3 regions of the Pantoea sp. X-Soil-MYKO-1785 genome follow, and region 2 is predicted to be linked to each of the others. Evidence: predicted binding sites of a transcription regulator. Region 2 holds the regulator's gene; each other region holds the start of a gene.
The links. The regulator ArgR, encoded in region 2, controls arginine synthesis, uptake and breakdown. The targets are predictions, from matches to a motif close to ANTGAATAAAAATACANT.

Region 1: a site for ArgR is predicted at 1,344-1,361, ahead of argA (amino-acid N-acetyltransferase). Genes of this name have one in related genera too.
Region 3: a site for ArgR is predicted at 1,557-1,574, ahead of argF (ornithine carbamoyltransferase). Genes of this name have one in related genera too.

The regions. Positions count from the first base shown of each region.
Region 1 is NZ_AP036000.1:3,352,850-3,358,092, forward strand. It holds gene amiC (N-acetylmuramoyl-L-alanine amidase AmiC) at 1-1,161, opposite strand, end outside; gene argA (amino-acid N-acetyltransferase) at 1,394-2,734, shown strand; gene recD (exodeoxyribonuclease V subunit alpha) at 2,786-4,627, opposite strand; gene recB (exodeoxyribonuclease V subunit beta) at 4,624-5,243, opposite strand, start outside.
Region 2 is NZ_AP036000.1:3,724,183-3,729,425, reverse strand. It holds gene AC6I8D_RS17640 (NAD-dependent succinate-semialdehyde dehydrogenase) at 1-185, shown strand, start outside; gene AC6I8D_RS17635 (barstar family protein) at 241-510, shown strand; gene yhcN (peroxide/acid stress response protein YhcN) at 564-827, opposite strand; gene AC6I8D_RS17625 (YdgH/BhsA/McbA-like domain containing protein) at 928-1,200, opposite strand; gene yhcN (peroxide/acid stress response protein YhcN) at 1,295-1,558, opposite strand; gene argR (transcriptional regulator ArgR) at 2,048-2,518, opposite strand; gene mdh (malate dehydrogenase) at 2,950-3,888, shown strand; gene mscM (miniconductance mechanosensitive channel MscM) at 3,935-5,243, opposite strand, start outside.
Region 3 is NZ_AP036000.1:506,505-511,747, reverse strand. It holds gene miaE (tRNA isopentenyl-2-thiomethyl-A-37 hydroxylase MiaE) at 198-959, opposite strand; gene rraB (ribonuclease E inhibitor RraB) at 1,017-1,436, opposite strand; gene argF (ornithine carbamoyltransferase) at 1,598-2,605, shown strand; gene pyrB (aspartate carbamoyltransferase) at 2,908-3,843, shown strand; gene pyrI (aspartate carbamoyltransferase regulatory subunit) at 3,856-4,320, shown strand; gene ridA (2-iminobutanoate/2-iminopropanoate deaminase) at 4,393-4,779, shown strand; gene lplT (lysophospholipid transporter LplT) at 4,838-5,243, opposite strand, start outside.

The sequences.
Region 1 (5,243 bases), 370 kb from region 2:
GGTGGTGCGCAACTTACGCTCCTCTTCCACGTTACTGATAAAAGCCGTCTCCACCAGGATGGACGGAATATCAGGCGCTTTCAGAACCGCAAACCCGGCCTGATCCACCGTACGCTTATGCAGATGATTGATCCGCCCCATGCGGTGCAGCACCTCTTTACCGAACTTCAGGCTGTCATGGATGGTCTGCCGCTGCACCATATCGAACATGGTATGGTCGAGATAACGATCGCCGCTTTTGCTGACGCCGCCAATCAGGTCAGATTCGTTCTGGGTCTGTGCCAGGAAGCGGGCCGCGGCTGAGGTCGCGCCGCTGGTAGAGAGTGCAAACACCGACGAACCGCGCGCCGCCCGGCTGGTGAACGCATCGGCATGGATTGAAACAAACAGATCGGCGCGCTGCTTACGGGCTTTGGCCACTCTGACGCGCAGCGGAATAAACACATCTTCATTGCGCGTCATGTAGGCCTTCATGTTGGCTTCTTTATCGATCAACGCTTTCAGCCGTCGGCCGATCTTCAGCACAATATCTTTCTCACGGGTTTTATATTTGCCGTGCGCGCCCGGATCTTCGCCGCCATGGCCGGGATCGATCATGATAATGATCGGACGATCGCGCCCGGCTTTACCCGGTAGCGGCGCCTGCACCGTTTCATTTTTCTCAAGATCGCCCTGATTATAGTCCCTCAGCAACGCCAGCAGCGGATCGTCTTCAACCTGATTCTGGCTCGGATAGAGATCCACTACCAGCCGGTGATTGATCCCCGCCACCGGCGACAGGTTAAAGATCTTCGGTGCTACGCTGCGCTTTAGCTCCAGCACCACCCGCACCGTATTGCTGTCAAACTGGCCGACACGTGCATTTTTAATGAAGGGATCATCTACCCTCACCTGCTTATCGACCCCTTTCAGTACCGTATTGAGGTGCAGGCCTTCAATATCGATCACCAGCCGTTCCGGATGACTCAGGGCAAACTGCTTATATTTCAGCGCCACATTCGATTCCAGCGTCATACGGGAATAGGTTGATGATGGCCAGATGCGTACCGCGACGATATGGTTTTTAGCGGCCATACCGACCCGGCTGACGCTTAACATCAGTAACGCGCCGGTTCCTTGTAAAAATCGTCTGCGTGAAAAGTGGGAATTAAAATCCGACATGCCGCTCCAGCTGCTGTGTAATGTCTAAAAAAGCGCCAGTTAATCAAATGGCGGCGAAAACTTTATCCAATCCAGAAGGTGATGTCACCCCGGAAACCCTAAATAATGCAGGCTGTTAGCGGCTTTGACACCCGAAAAAACGTAAATTTTCGTCAGGATTAGCGCTTGCAAAATCGCAGTGAAAAGAATAAAAATACAAAAAATTCGAATAAACATTCACTGAGGGCTGGCTGTGAAGGAACGTAGTACTGAACTGGTTCAGGGTTTTCGCCATACCGTTCCCTATATCAATGCCCACCGGGGTAAGACGTTTGTCATCATGCTGGGCGGCGAGGCGATTGAGCATGAGAACTTCTCGGGCATCGTTAATGATATAGGCCTGCTGCACAGCCTCGGTATCCGCCTGGTGGTGGTCTATGGCGCTCGTCCGCAGATTGATGCCAGCCTCGCGGAACACCAGCTGGAGCCGGTTTACCACAAGTTTACCCGGGTTACCGACGCGCAATCGCTGGAACTGGTGAAGCAGGCGGCCGGTCGTCTGCAGTTAGATATCACCGCCCGTCTGTCGATGAGCCTCAACAATACCCCGCTGCAGGGCGCGCATATCAATGTGGTCAGCGGCAACTTCATTATTGCGCAGCCGCTGGGTGTCGATGATGGCGTCGATTATTGTCACAGCGGGCGTATTCGTCGTATCGATGAAGAGGCGATTCATCGTCAGCTGGATAACGATGCGATTGTGCTGCTTGGTCCGGTGGCGGTTTCAGTGACCGGTGAGAGTTTCAATCTTACTTCAGAAGAGGTCGCGACCCAGCTGGCGATTAAACTCAAAGCAGAAAAGATGATCGGCTTCTGCTCTGAACAGGGCGCACTGGACAGCGAAGGCAATATTATCTCCGAACTGTTCCCGAATGATGCCCAGGCGCGCATTGATGAGATTGAAAGCGGCGGTGATTATCTCTCCGGCACCGTCCGTTTCCTGCGCGGCGCGGTTAAAGCCTGCCGCAGCGGCGTGCGGCGTAGCCATCTGATCAGCTATCAGGAAGATGGCGCGCTGTTGCAGGAGCTGTTCTCACGCGACGGCATCGGTACCCAGATTGTGATGGAGTCGGCTGAGCAGATTCGTCGTGCCAATATTAATGATATCGGCGGTATTCTCGAACTGATCCGGCCGCTGGAGCAACAGGGGATTCTGGTGCGTCGCTCACGCGAACAGCTGGAGATGGAGATCGATAAATTCACCATCATTCAGCGCGACAATCTGACCATCGCCTGTGCCGCGCTCTATCCGTTTATGGATGAGAAAATCGGTGAGATGGCCTGCGTGGCGGTCCATCCCGACTACCGCAGTTCATCGCGCGGTGAAATGTTGCTGCAGCGCGTGGCGTTGCAGGCGCGCCAGATGGGGCTGCAGAAGCTGTTTGTGTTAACCACCCGCAGTATTCACTGGTTCCAGGAACGCGGCTTTACGCCGGTTGATATTGAGTCGCTGCCTGAGAGTAAAAAAGAGATGTATAACTATCAGCGTCGCTCAAAAGTTCTGATGGCCGATCTGAGCCGCAACACGCTATAAGCGCCAGCAGGACCGGGCGGTTGATGCCGCCCGGCCCGCTTTTCCTGTGATTTATCCTGCCTCGCCCAGCCGCTCAACCAGACCGCTACGCCGCTGCGTTTGCAGCTGAACGGCGCGCTGAAACACCGCTGGATCGCTGTAGAGCGTCAGCAGTTTACGGGCGCGCGTAATCGCGGTGTAAACCAGCTCACGGGTCAATACCGGCAGAAACTGGGTTGGCATCACCAGCGCAGTATGTTCAAACTCCGACCCCTGCGATTTGTGTACCGTCATCACCCAGGCAGTTTCATGCGAGGGTAAGCGGCTCGGCTGAATCGCTTTGATGCTGCCATCCGGCAGCGGGAAAAAGACTTTCAGGTTGCCCTCTTCGTCACGCAGCGTAATGCCGATATCGCCATTGAACAGCCCCAGCGCGCTGTCGTTACGGGTGATCATCACCGGACGTCCGGCATACCAGCGCCCGCCGATTGCGGGGCGTCGGATTCGCTGCAGCTGCATCAGCCGCTGTTCAACCCGCTGGTTAAGGCCCTGCACGCCAAAGGGCCCGTCACGTAATGCACACAGCAGCTGATAGCGACCAAAGGCGGCCAGCACTTCGGCAGGAGACGCCTGTTGCCTGATCAGCTGCAAATAAGGCTGATAGCCCTGCGCCACCTCATCCAGCATCGCCTGATAGGCTTCGCCACTGGTTAACGGCTGATAGCTGAGGTCCTGGTAGCCCGCAGCGAACACTGCCTTCACCTGCTGTGCATCGCCGAGGTTAATCGCCTGAGCCAGCTGGCCGATGCCCGATTTAGCGTCAAAACGGTAACTTTTTTGCAGCAGGCAGATACTGTCGCGAACCGCAGGTGCCAGCCGATCGTCACTGCCCTGCAGCGAACATCCGGTCAGCAAGGCGAGCTGTTCCGCGCGCGCCAGGCTATAGCCGCTTTCGCTACAGCGACAGATATCGCCCAGCACCGCCCCCGCCTCGACCGAAGCCAGCTGGTCACGATCGCCCAGAAACACCACCCGAGCATGGGCCGGCAGTGCGGCGATCAGCTTCGCCATCATCGACAGATCGACCATAGAGGCTTCATCGACCACCAGCACATCGAGATGCAGCCGGTTACCGGCGTGGTAGCGCAGACGCTGGGTGTCCGGCTGCGCGCCCAGCAGGCGATGCAGCGTGGTCGCTTCCGTCGGAAAGCGCTGACGTTCTTCCTCGCTGACCGCTAAATTCTGCAACGCGTTGCCAAGCGATTCGGTAAGGCGCGCCGCGGCTTTGCCGGTTGGCGCGGCTAACTGAATGCGTAAATTGCCAGGATTAAGCCGAATCAGCGCGGCGAGGAGCTTAGCGACCGTGGTGGTTTTCCCGGTGCCGGGCCCGCCAGAAATAACGGCGGTCTTGCGGGTCAGCGCGACAGCGGCCGCGATTTTCTGCCAGTCATCCGGACGATTGCCGAACAGGGTATTCAGCACCTCACTGGCCGCCCCGGCATCAAACGCCGATTTCACCTCCTGCAGGGCAAAGAAGCTCGCCACTCTGCCCTCGCTGTGCCACAGACGATGCAGATAGAGACGGCGATTACTGAGTACCAGCGGGGTGACCAGGCTGCCGTCACTGACCGCAGACCAGTCGGCCAGCAGTGATGGCCAGTCATCCGGCGCGCCGGCAGCCTGCCACAAAGCCTGCGCCAGCGCGGGCTGACGGCCCGCAAACAGGCCCGCTTCGCTCAGGTTATCCAGCGGCAGACAGACATGGCCTTCCCCCGCTTCCGCGCTGACGCAGGCCGCCGCAAGCAGCCGTGCCGGTTGCGACTCATCCGCCAGCAGACGAGCAAACTGAATATCTAACGGCCGCAGGAGACGCTTCTCTACCGCCTGAAGCAGCAAGCTCAGCATTTCACTCATGACATCTCCCTGGTGTGACCAAACAACGCATCAATCTCTTCAATAAAGGCTTCGCTGGGACGGGTGGCAAAAATACCGTTATCCGGCGAACTGCCATCCATCCCGCGTAAAAACAGATAAAACACTCCGCCGAAGTGGCGCTGATAATCATAATCCTGCAGACGGTGCTGAAGATAGCGATGCAGCGCCAGGGTATACAGCTGATACTGTAAATCGTAGCGGTGGTCGATCATCGCCTGCGCCATCGCCTCTGGGGTATACGCGGCGTGGCTCTCTCCCAGCCAGTTCGACTTGTAGTCGAGCAGATAATATTTTCCCTGCCAGCGGAACACCAGATCGATAAAGCCTTTTAGCATGCCCTGCACCTGACGAAAATCGAGTGCTGCCGCCTGCTGTGACAGCGGGTCGTGACGGCGCAGCAGATCGTCAAGATCGGCAGCGGTCAGCAGATTATTAATCGGCAGATAGAATTCCATCTCGATCAGCCGGTCACTGCTGTTTATCGCCGACAGCGTCAGGCCGTCATCATTGAGCGGCGTATGCAATACCCGCTCAATCCACTGCTGGATCACCGGTAACCAGCTCAGCGGATAGCCATGATGCTGCAGCTGATCTT
Region 2 (5,243 bases):
AGCGGGTATTCCGCGTCTCTGCCGCGCTGGAAAGCGGCATGATCGGCATTAACGAATGCGCGGTATCGACCGAACTGGCGCCGTTTGGTGGCGTGAAAGAGTCTGGCCTGGGCCGCGAAGGTTCAGTGCTGGGCATGGAAGAGTATCTGGAGGTCAAAGCGCTGCACCTCGGCGGTTTGGGCTAGCGGATATGAACGGGCGGCGCGGGTCGCCCGCAGACGGAGCATGGGAGCCGTCAGCATGAAAACCGAGCGTTTTGATTTCAATGAGATCGTCGATCAGGCCCACTTCTTTCGCCAGTTCAGCGAGCGTTTTTCGCTGGAGGAGCGGCGGATCTGCGACCTGGATGGATTATGGGATGTGGTCACCGGCGAATCATTGCCGATGCCGCTGGAAATAGAGTTTGTGAACCTGGGGAAAGGGCAGCGACGACGTTATGGCGCGCTGATTCTGCTGTTTGATGAAGCGGAAGAGGAGCTGGAAGGCCAGCTGCATTTTAACGTCAGATGAAAAAGGGCCCCGGCGAGCGGGGCCAAAGGGTTCGTCATGAATCTGACGAGGAATTATTTATACAGCTGAGCGGTGAAGTGATAGTTATCACCGGTGCGCGCTTCAATCACTTTATAAGCGCTGGCACCCTGTTCATCGGCTTTCTGAGACAGCTCAGCGCGATAATCCATCGGGGCTCCCGCTGTACCGCTGATGGTTACGGTGCCCGCAGGCTGCAGAGTCTGCGCTTGCTCGCCGGTTACCAGCTGGGCGGCAGATGCACCGAACGCCATAACGGAAAGCAGGCTGACTGTAGCGATGGTTGTTTTGATTTTCATTTTTCGTCTCCTCAATACGTTCAACAACCTGCGGTGAAAAGAAGAAGCGGGTCGTCGACTCTGGTCTCTCAGGCGCCTTTCACGGCGTCATAACGGTTAATTATTTATACAGCTCAGCGGTGACGTGATAGGTGTCATCCTGGTTGTTTTCGATGATGCGATAGTGGCTGGCGCCCTGCGCATCCGCTTTCTCTGACAGAACCTGACGGATATTGGTCTGATCTCCGTCACGACCGCTGACGCTGATAGTCTGATTCATCGGCTGCAGATTCTGGCTCTGTGCCTGCTGGTTAGAAACCAGGCTGGCTGCGCTGGCTCCCACTGAGAACAGCGAAGCCAGACCGAGTACGGCAATAGCGAATGTGGTTTTCATGGTCAACTCTCCTGAACTGTGTTGCCGTTTCCCACCGAGGCGCATAACCGCGCATCAAAAAGTGGGCTACTGGCGATATGGGGTTGGGCTGAACTTAGTTGTACAGACGGGCGGTAGCGTGATAGTTACCGTTGTTGTACGCCTCAATCACGCGGTAGGCTTTTGCACCCTGCTGATCGGCTTTTTCGCTCAACTGCTGATTAATTTCCATCGGTGAGCCCGCAACGCCGCTGACGCTAATGGTACCCGCCGGTTGCAGATCCTGAGCCTGTGCGGCTGTGACAGATTCTGCTGCTACAGCACCAAAAGAGAGGGCAGAGAGAATGCTCAGGGTGGCGATAGTCGTTTTTACGTTCATATATTTTTCCTCGTCGTCAATTTTTATCTTTTTAGTTGGTGTGATTTGCATCACGAAAAGAAGTATAGAACTAATAACGTAAGAAATTAATACCCCGCTAATAATGTTTTTTTGTGATTCTTTATCCTTATGGCTACTTTTAATAACTCAACGTTATAAAAAACGGCGGAAAAATGACCTTTTCGCCGTTTTTTATTGCAAAAACAGGGAGATAAACCAATTTATCTTTTTGTGCGAAAATCCCTGGTCGATCAGACTGGTCTTTGATTTAGATCTGGGTAATGACGCCAGAGTAGTGATGTAAAGCAGTGTAAAATACCGCAAAAGGTTAAGCAGACCAAAAGGTATGACCAATATTTTCAAAGACGAAAGCAGGTCGAAGTGCGGGCTAACTATTTGTTTTAAAACAGGATGAGGCCGGAAAAGAGGCAGGGGCGGGCAGAAAGGGCTGTTGACCGGTCGCGCGCGGCCCGATCAACAGCCTCGTTATCAGAGTTCCTGTTCAAACAGGTTAAGAATCGCCCCGTGCAGCTGCTTAACCGTAAAGTCGCGCGCGCGGGTAATAAAGATAGTGTCATCGCCAGCGATGGTGCCGAGGATGCCTTCTGATTTACCCAGCGAGTCAAGCAGGCGCGCAATCAGCTGCGCGGCGCCTGGGCTGGTATGAATCACGACCAGCGCATCGTTGTAATCGATGTCGAGCACCAGATTTTTTAACGGGCTGGTGGTAGTCGGCACGCCAAGCTCGGCGGGCAAGCAGTAAACCATCTCCATCTTGGCATTACGGGTGCGTACCGCGCCAAACTTGGTCAGCATACGAGAAACCTTTGACTGGTTAATGTTCTCGAAGCCTTCATCCTGGAGCGCCTGAACGATTTCGCCCTGGGAACTGAATTTTTCTTCTTTTAATAAGGCTTTGAAAGCCTTGATCAGATCGTCTTGTTTCGATGGGTTTCGCATAGGTTACCAATAAATAGAGGGAATAACCGCACATCCGCCCGCGGCAGAGTGGTGATTATGCATTTAAATGCATTTTTATGCAATCGGTTGATTGATGAGCAGGGTTCGGGCGGCTAGCGGGCGGCGATAATAGCAAAGAAATCGTCCCAGACCAAAACCCCTGTCACAGCGCCGAAAGGCGAAGGTTGCAAAGTTGTTATATTATTGGTGGTGTAGTAACAGAAAACGCACGTAGCCGTTCTCTGTCTGCCGACGGCAAAGTTGTCGGTCATTCAGGTATTAAGATGATAAGTAACTTATGAATCCGGCGATCGCGTGTGAAAACACGTAGAATTGACAACGGATACGCGTCATCACCTGAGCAGTTGATTAAGGTCTGACACAGATGGAATTCCGGCTCTTCTCTGCCCCACCTTAATAAGGAGTTAAGAATGAAAGTTGCCGTACTCGGTGCCGCTGGCGGCATAGGCCAGGCGCTCGCACTTCTACTCAAAACCCAGCTTCCCGCAGGTTCAGAACTTTCACTGTATGACATCGCGCCGGTGACACCGGGCGTTGCCGTCGATCTCAGCCATATTCCGACTGCGGTGGCGATCAAGGGATTTAGTGGAGAAGACGCCACGCCAGCATTGCAGGGTGCCGATGTGGTACTGATTTCTGCCGGTGTGGCACGCAAACCCGGTATGGACCGCGCCGACCTGTTCAACGTTAACGCCGGCATTGTGCGTAACCTGATTGACCAGGTGGCGACCACCGCGCCCAAAGCGTTAATCGGTGTGATCACCAATCCGGTCAATACTACGGTGGCGATTGCGGCTGAAGTCCTGAAAAAACACGGCGTCTATGACAAAAATCGTCTGTTCGGCGTCACCACGCTGGATATTATTCGTGCCAATACCTTTGTCGCGGCGCTGAAAGGCAAACAGCCTGGCGAGATTGAGGTGCCGGTTATCGGCGGTCATTCCGGCGTGACCATCCTGCCGCTGTTGTCGCAGGTTTCAGGCGTCAGCTTTAGCGAGCAGGAAGTAGCTGACCTCACCAAACGCATCCAGAATGCCGGAACCGAAGTGGTTGAGGCCAAAGCCGGTGGCGGTTCTGCGACGCTGTCGATGGGGCAGGCTGCGGCTCGCTTCGGCTTGTCGCTGGTGCGGGCGCTTAACGGCGAGGCTAACGTGGTGGAGTGTGCTTACGTAGAAGGGGACGGCGAATATGCGCGTTTCTTTTCACAGCCGCTGCTGCTGGGTAAAAACGGCATTGCCGAACGCAAGCCGATTGGCACCCTGAGCGCTTTCGAACAGCAGGCGCTGAACGGCATGCTGGAAACGCTGAAGAAAGATATCGAGCAGGGCGAAGCATTTGTGAAGCAGTAATCGCCGCCTGAATCCAACAACGCCCGGCTTAGCCGGGCGTTGTCGTTTACAGGCCGCCTGATTTATAGGCGCGTGCGGCCGGTGTCCCGTTGCTGGCCGGCAGTTTCTTGCCCAGCGTTTCCATTCGCATCTGGAAAGGCGGGAACGGCATCTCGATGCCGTGCTGCTCAAATCCGCTCAGAATCAGCTGATGCAGTTCGTGACGCAGCGGCATGCGATGTCCCATCTCGGCTGCATGCACACGCAGTTCGAACAGCTGGATCCCCTGCTGTAAATCGACCAGGAACACTTCCGGCGGCGGCGAATCCAGCACATAACTGCAACGTTCAGCCGCCTGCTTCAGGATGGTGGTCACCTCTTCACTGCTCACCTTCGCCGGTGCCGGGATAGTCAGCACCACGCGCGTCACCGAATCTGACAGCGACCAGTTAACAAACTGCTCGGTGATAAAAGCCTTATTCGGCACAATTATCTCTTTGCGGTCCCAGTCGGTAATGGTGGTGGCGCGCGTATTGATGCGGGTAATGCTGCCAGTCAGATCGCGAATGGTAACGGTATCGCCGATACGAATCGGTTTCTCAAACAGGATGATCAGACCCGAAATAAAGTTGGCGAAAATTTCCTGCAAACCAAAACCCAGTCCGACACCCAGCGCGGCGACCAGCCACTGCAACTTCGACCACTCAATACCAATCAGCGAGAAGCCAATCAGTCCGCCAATCAGCAACAGCAGATATTTGGTCAGGGTAGTGATGGCGTAGCCGGTACCGGGCGTCAGGTTAAGGTGCTGCAACAGCGCCAGCTCCAGCAGCGCTGGCATATTACGCACCAGTTGGGTGGTGATAATAAACACCAGAATGGCGATCAGCACCGAGCCCAGCGTAATCGGCTGGATAGACTCCACGCCCTGCACCGAGGTGCTGACATCCCACAGCTGAATATTCTCCAGGAAGCCGAACGCGGAGTGGATCTCCGACCACAGTACGATCACCGACACCAGCGCAATCAGCGTCAGGATTGAGCGCACCAGCCGCAGGGACTGAGCACTGATGGCATCCAGATCGATCACCGGCTCTTCGATTTCAATCGCGTCGGTATTCTGTGCGCCTTGCTCTTTCTCTTCTTCACTGCGCGCACGGTTAGCCAGCATGTCAGCACGACGCTGACGGGCGCGATCAAAGCCGAGACGACGCCGCTGAATCAGCATCCAGCGGCGGATGATGTGATAGATCACCAGTAGCAGGAACCAGATAGCTACCGAAGTTTCCAGCCTTGCCAGCAACGCCTGCGCCGTCGCCAGATAACCGATCGCCGAGGCGAGGGCCGCCATCAGCGGCATGGCGATCATCAGGTTC
Region 3 (5,243 bases), 3.2 Mb from region 2:
AAGGGCAATATACGTATTCCGGGGAGAAAGATCAGAAGAGAAAAAACATTCTGTGAGGGATGACTCAAATAATATTCAGCGGACGTAACGGAACCGTATTAACTTAATAATTAACGTTTGAAGTTCTATTATTAATGAAATCAACCCGGTTAAATTAAAAAAATAAACGGCCGTCGTAACAGCGCCGTTTACTCTTATCAGAACGCCGGTACCCCGCTATGAAAACGTAACTCGCTGTCCGGTTCGCTGATTAACCATGCTTCGGTTGCTCCAATAGCCTGTACCCGTGGGGTAATATCCCGCGCGGATATGCGGGCAGCCAGGGCTAAATAGTCCTGATAGTGGCGCGCTTCCGACCGTAGCAGTGAGATATAAAAGGTCTCCAGCTCCGCATCCAGCCACGGTGCCAGACTGGCAAAACGCTCGCAGGATCGCGCTTCAATATAGGCACCGCAGATCAGCTTATCGACCAGCGTTTCCGGCTCATGAGTGGTAACCTCACGCAGCAGCGATTTCGCGTAGCGGCTGGAGGTGATCTTCTGATAGACCAGCCCGCGCGACTGCATAATTTCCCACACCTGATAAAAGTGATGCAGCTCTTCTTTAATCAGCAGCACCATCTTTTCCACCAGCTCATCCGCCCACGGCAGTTCATTGCGAACAATAATGCGTTTGGTGAGGTTTTTATGGGCGTTGATAAAGTCGCTGTCGCCATCTTCGCGGAAGATAAAATCTTCATACGGTTTCAGCCAGCCGAGAACCGCCTCCCCGCTGGGTTTGTCAGCCACATATTTGCGGATCAACCAGACTGCGGTCTGCGCGGCTTTTAGCTCACACACCAGGTGATCGGTTAATAACAGGGTCAGATTTTCGGGTTTACGCGCCTCATCAATCCAGGCTTGTGGCGTACGGCAGTGCAGAAACTGATAAATCGGTTCAAGTAACGGTGCGTAGTTCATGGTGTTAAAACGAGGCTGGAAAAGAAGAGAGGCGGAGAATTCCCCGCCCTGCGCGACTTAGTGGCGAATGCCGTTATCATCTTCATCGTCGATAGCGTCTTCGTCATCTTCATCTTCGGCGTCCGGATCTTCGAAGTAGGTGCCCCAGCCGTCGTAGTCGACATTGTATTTACCGATCAGGTTCACCAGCTGCTCAACCTGCACATCAATCAGCTCTGGCTTCAGCGCCGATTCACTGATGATGTCAACGCACATTACGGTGGTGCCATCTTCCAGTTCCAGCTCTTCCGGCTCGGTCACTTCATAACCCAGCTTAAAGGCGTCAACCGCCGCCTTTTCCAGTGAATCGAAGTTGTTGCACGAGAGATGGTGCTCGATGGTATAAAGCGCATCGGGATCGCTGCCATCCTCCAGCAGCTCTTCAATGATCAGGCGCGTCTCTTCACGCTGCTCTTCCAATAATGCTTCATATGCCATGACGATGTCCTCTCTGAGTTCGGCAATAAACAATTATTTTCCCACACTGCCTGTCGCGCCACTACACAAAACGAAAAGTTTATTCTCACCGGGCTTGAAAATGCATATTCATACGGTTAGATTGAATTTTAATTCACTTTATATGGTTACCGGAGTGTTGTATGAGTCAGCTATATCAGCGCCATTTCCTCAGGCTACTGGATTTTACCCCGGCCGAAATAGATTATCTGCTTAGCCTTGCGGCTGAATTAAAACGCGCTAAAAAGAGTGGCAGTGAAGTCCCCTCCCTGAAAGGCAAAAACATCGCGCTCATCTTCGAAAAAGACTCGACCCGTACCCGATGCTCTTTCGAAGTTGCCGCTTACGATCAGGGTGCTAACGTTACCTATCTCGGCCCAAGCGGCAGCCAGATTGGCCATAAAGAGTCGATGCGCGATACCGCGCGGGTGCTGGGCCGGATGTACGATGGCATTCAGTATCGCGGTTACGGCCAGGCGCTGGTGGAAACCCTGGCTGAGCACGCTGGCGTGCCGGTGTGGAACGGCCTGACCACGGAATTTCATCCCACCCAGCTGCTGGCCGATCTGCTGACAATGCAGGAGCACCTGCCGGGCAAAAAGCTCAGCCAGATGACGCTGGTCTACGTCGGCGATGCGCGCAACAACATGGGCAACACCATGCTGGAAGCGGCGGCGCTGGTCGGGCTGGATCTGCGGCTGGTGGCACCGCAAAGCTGCTGGCCAGAAACCGCGCTGGTAGAACAGTGTCGTAAAGTCGCGCAGCAGACCGGCGGTAAAATTACCCTCACCGATAACATTGCCGACGGCGTCAACGGCGCTGACTTCATCTACACCGACGTCTGGGTTTCGATGGGCGAAGCCAAAGCGGTGTGGCAAGAGCGCATCGCCCTGCTGCGTGATTATCAGGTCAACCGGGCGATGCTCGATCTGACCCACAATCCTGAGGTGAAGTTCCTGCACTGTCTGCCCGCTTTCCATGACGATCAGACCACGCTGGGCCGGCAGATGGCGGAACAGTACGATCTGCATAATGGGATGGAAGTAAGCAACGAAGTTTTTGAATCGCCGCACAGCATCGTGTTCGATCAGGCGGAAAACCGTATGCACACCATCAAAGCGGTGATGGTGGCGACGCTCGGTCAGCGCTGACAGCTGCGCCAGATTGCCGGCCTGCATCCGCGCCGGTCAGAGAGGCCGGGCAGGCCGTGCTGGTGGTGCCGCAAACGATTACCTCGCGCACGATTTTTCCTTGCTGCCCGGCCGCGAATCGGTATAATTCGCCACAATTTGCCGGAGGAAATATGCTACAGCGCAGCGGACAATTTGACGCTCAATCACGCCTGACCGCAGGCGGCGCCGCTGTTTCTTTCGGTCATCGACCCGATCATAAAAAAGCCCCTTAAGCAGGGGCTTTTTTTTGTCCGCAATCCGGCCGCGCAGAGGAGAAAGCTATGGCTAACCCGCTATATCGCAAGCACATTATTTCGATCAACGACCTCAGCCGTGACGAGCTGGAACTGGTGCTGCATACCGCCGCACAGCTCAAAGCGCATCCGCAGCCGGAACTGCTGAAGCACAACGTGATCGCCAGCTGCTTCTTTGAAGCCTCAACCCGCACCCGCTTGTCGTTTGAAACCGCGATTCATCGGCTCGGCGCATCGGCGGTGGGTTTTGCCGACGGCAGCAACACCTCACTGGGGAAAAAGGGCGAAACCCTGGCCGACACCATTTCGGTGATCGGCACCTATGTCGATGCGATTGTGATGCGTCATCCGCAGGAGGGTGCCGCGCGCCTGGCAACCGAGTTCTCCGGCGGCGTGCCGATTCTCAACGCCGGTGACGGTGCCAACCAGCATCCGACCCAGACGCTGCTCGATCTCTTCACCATTCAGGAGACCCAGAGTCGCCTGAACCAGCTGAATGTGGCGATGGTCGGCGACCTGAAATATGGCCGCACCGTCCATTCCCTGACCCAGGCGCTGGCGAAGTTTGACGGCAACCGCTTCTTCTTTATCGCCCCTGATGCGCTGGCAATGCCGGCTTACATCACCGATATGCTGGATGAGAAAAACATTGTCTGGTCACGGCACGACAGCTTTGAAGAGGTGATGCCGCAGCTCGACATTCTCTACATGACGCGGGTGCAGAAAGAGCGTCTCGATCCGTCGGAATATGCCAACGTCAAAGCGCAGTTTATTCTGCGGGCTGCCGACCTGGCGACGGCACGCGACAACATGAAAGTGCTGCATCCACTGCCGCGCATCGACGAAATTACTACCGATGTCGATAAAACCCCTTACGCCTGGTATTTCCAGCAGGCCGGGAACGGCATCTACGCCCGTCAGGCTCTGCTGGCGTTGGTATTAAACAGCGAACTCGCCCTGTAAGGAGATCCTCAGATGACACACGACAACAAATTGCAGGTCGAAGCGATCAAGCGCGGCACGGTCATCGACCATATCCCGGCGCAGGTCGGCTTTAAGTTGCTCTCCCTGTTTCGCCTGACCGAAACCGATCAGCGCATCACCATCGGCCTGAATCTGCCGTCAGGTGAGATGGGGCGAAAAGATCTGATCAAGATTGAGAACACCTTTCTGACCGACGATCAGGTCAATCAGCTGGCGGTCTATGCGCCGCATGCCACGGTCAATCGCATCGACGACTATGAAGTGGTGGCGAAGATCGCCCCGACGCTGCCGGAGCACGTTGAGCGGGTGCTGACCTGCCCGAACAGCAACTGCATCAGCCGCAGCGAGCCGGTCTTCTCCAGTTTTGCGGTCAAGCAGCGCGCCGATGATGTCCACCTGAAGTGCAAATATTGTGAAAAAGAGTTCGCGCGCCATGTGGTGCTGGGTCACTGGTAATCGTTCCGGCCAACCCTATAATGGTCAGCACCGGCGGGCTCACCGCCCTACTGTCTTATTCAAGGAGCAATAATGTCTCGTGAAATCAGTACCGAAAAAGCCCCTGCCGCTATCGGCCCTTATGTTCAGGGTGTCGATCTCGGCAGCATGATCATCACCTCCGGCCAGATTCCGGTCGATCCCGCCACTGGCCTGGTGGCCGATGATGTGACCGCCCAGGCGCGTCAGTCACTGGACAACGTAAAAGCGATTGTTGAAGCGGCTGGCCTGCGGGTCGGAGATATCGTGAAAACCACAGTTTTCGTCAAGGATCTGAATGATTTCGCTACGGTGAATGCGGCCTATGAAGCGTTCTTCACCGAGCATCAGGCGGCGTTCCCGGCCCGGTCCTGTGTCGAAGTAGCGCGTCTGCCGAAAGATGTGAAGATTGAAATTGAGGCCATTGCCGTTCGTCGCTAACTGACAACGGCCGCGTAGCCGCCTCTCTACCTGCTCACGGCGAGAGGCGGCCAGCGGATTAGCGCTTAGCCGGTCGCCATAGCCACAACAGCGCGATGGCCAGCGCAAACAGCACGCCAAAACCGATACCGGTTGCCACCGCCGGCGCACCGGCTTTAATCGCCAGCGTATAGAGCCCCAGCATCAGCAGCATCGCGCTGTTCTCCCCGAGATTCTGCACCGCAATCGCATTCCCTGAGCCGACGCTCTCTTTACCGCGCGCCTGCAACAGCGCGTTCAGCGGCACCACGAAGAAGCCCCCCAGCGCGCCAATCACCATCAGCAGCAGATAGGCATTCAGCAGGGTATGCTGTAACGAGAAGACCACTACCATGACGCCAATCAGCACCCCGGCAGGCATACAGCGGCGCACCGTCTCCAGCGTCACCAGTTTTGCGGCCGCGGCCGCACCCAGCACGATACCG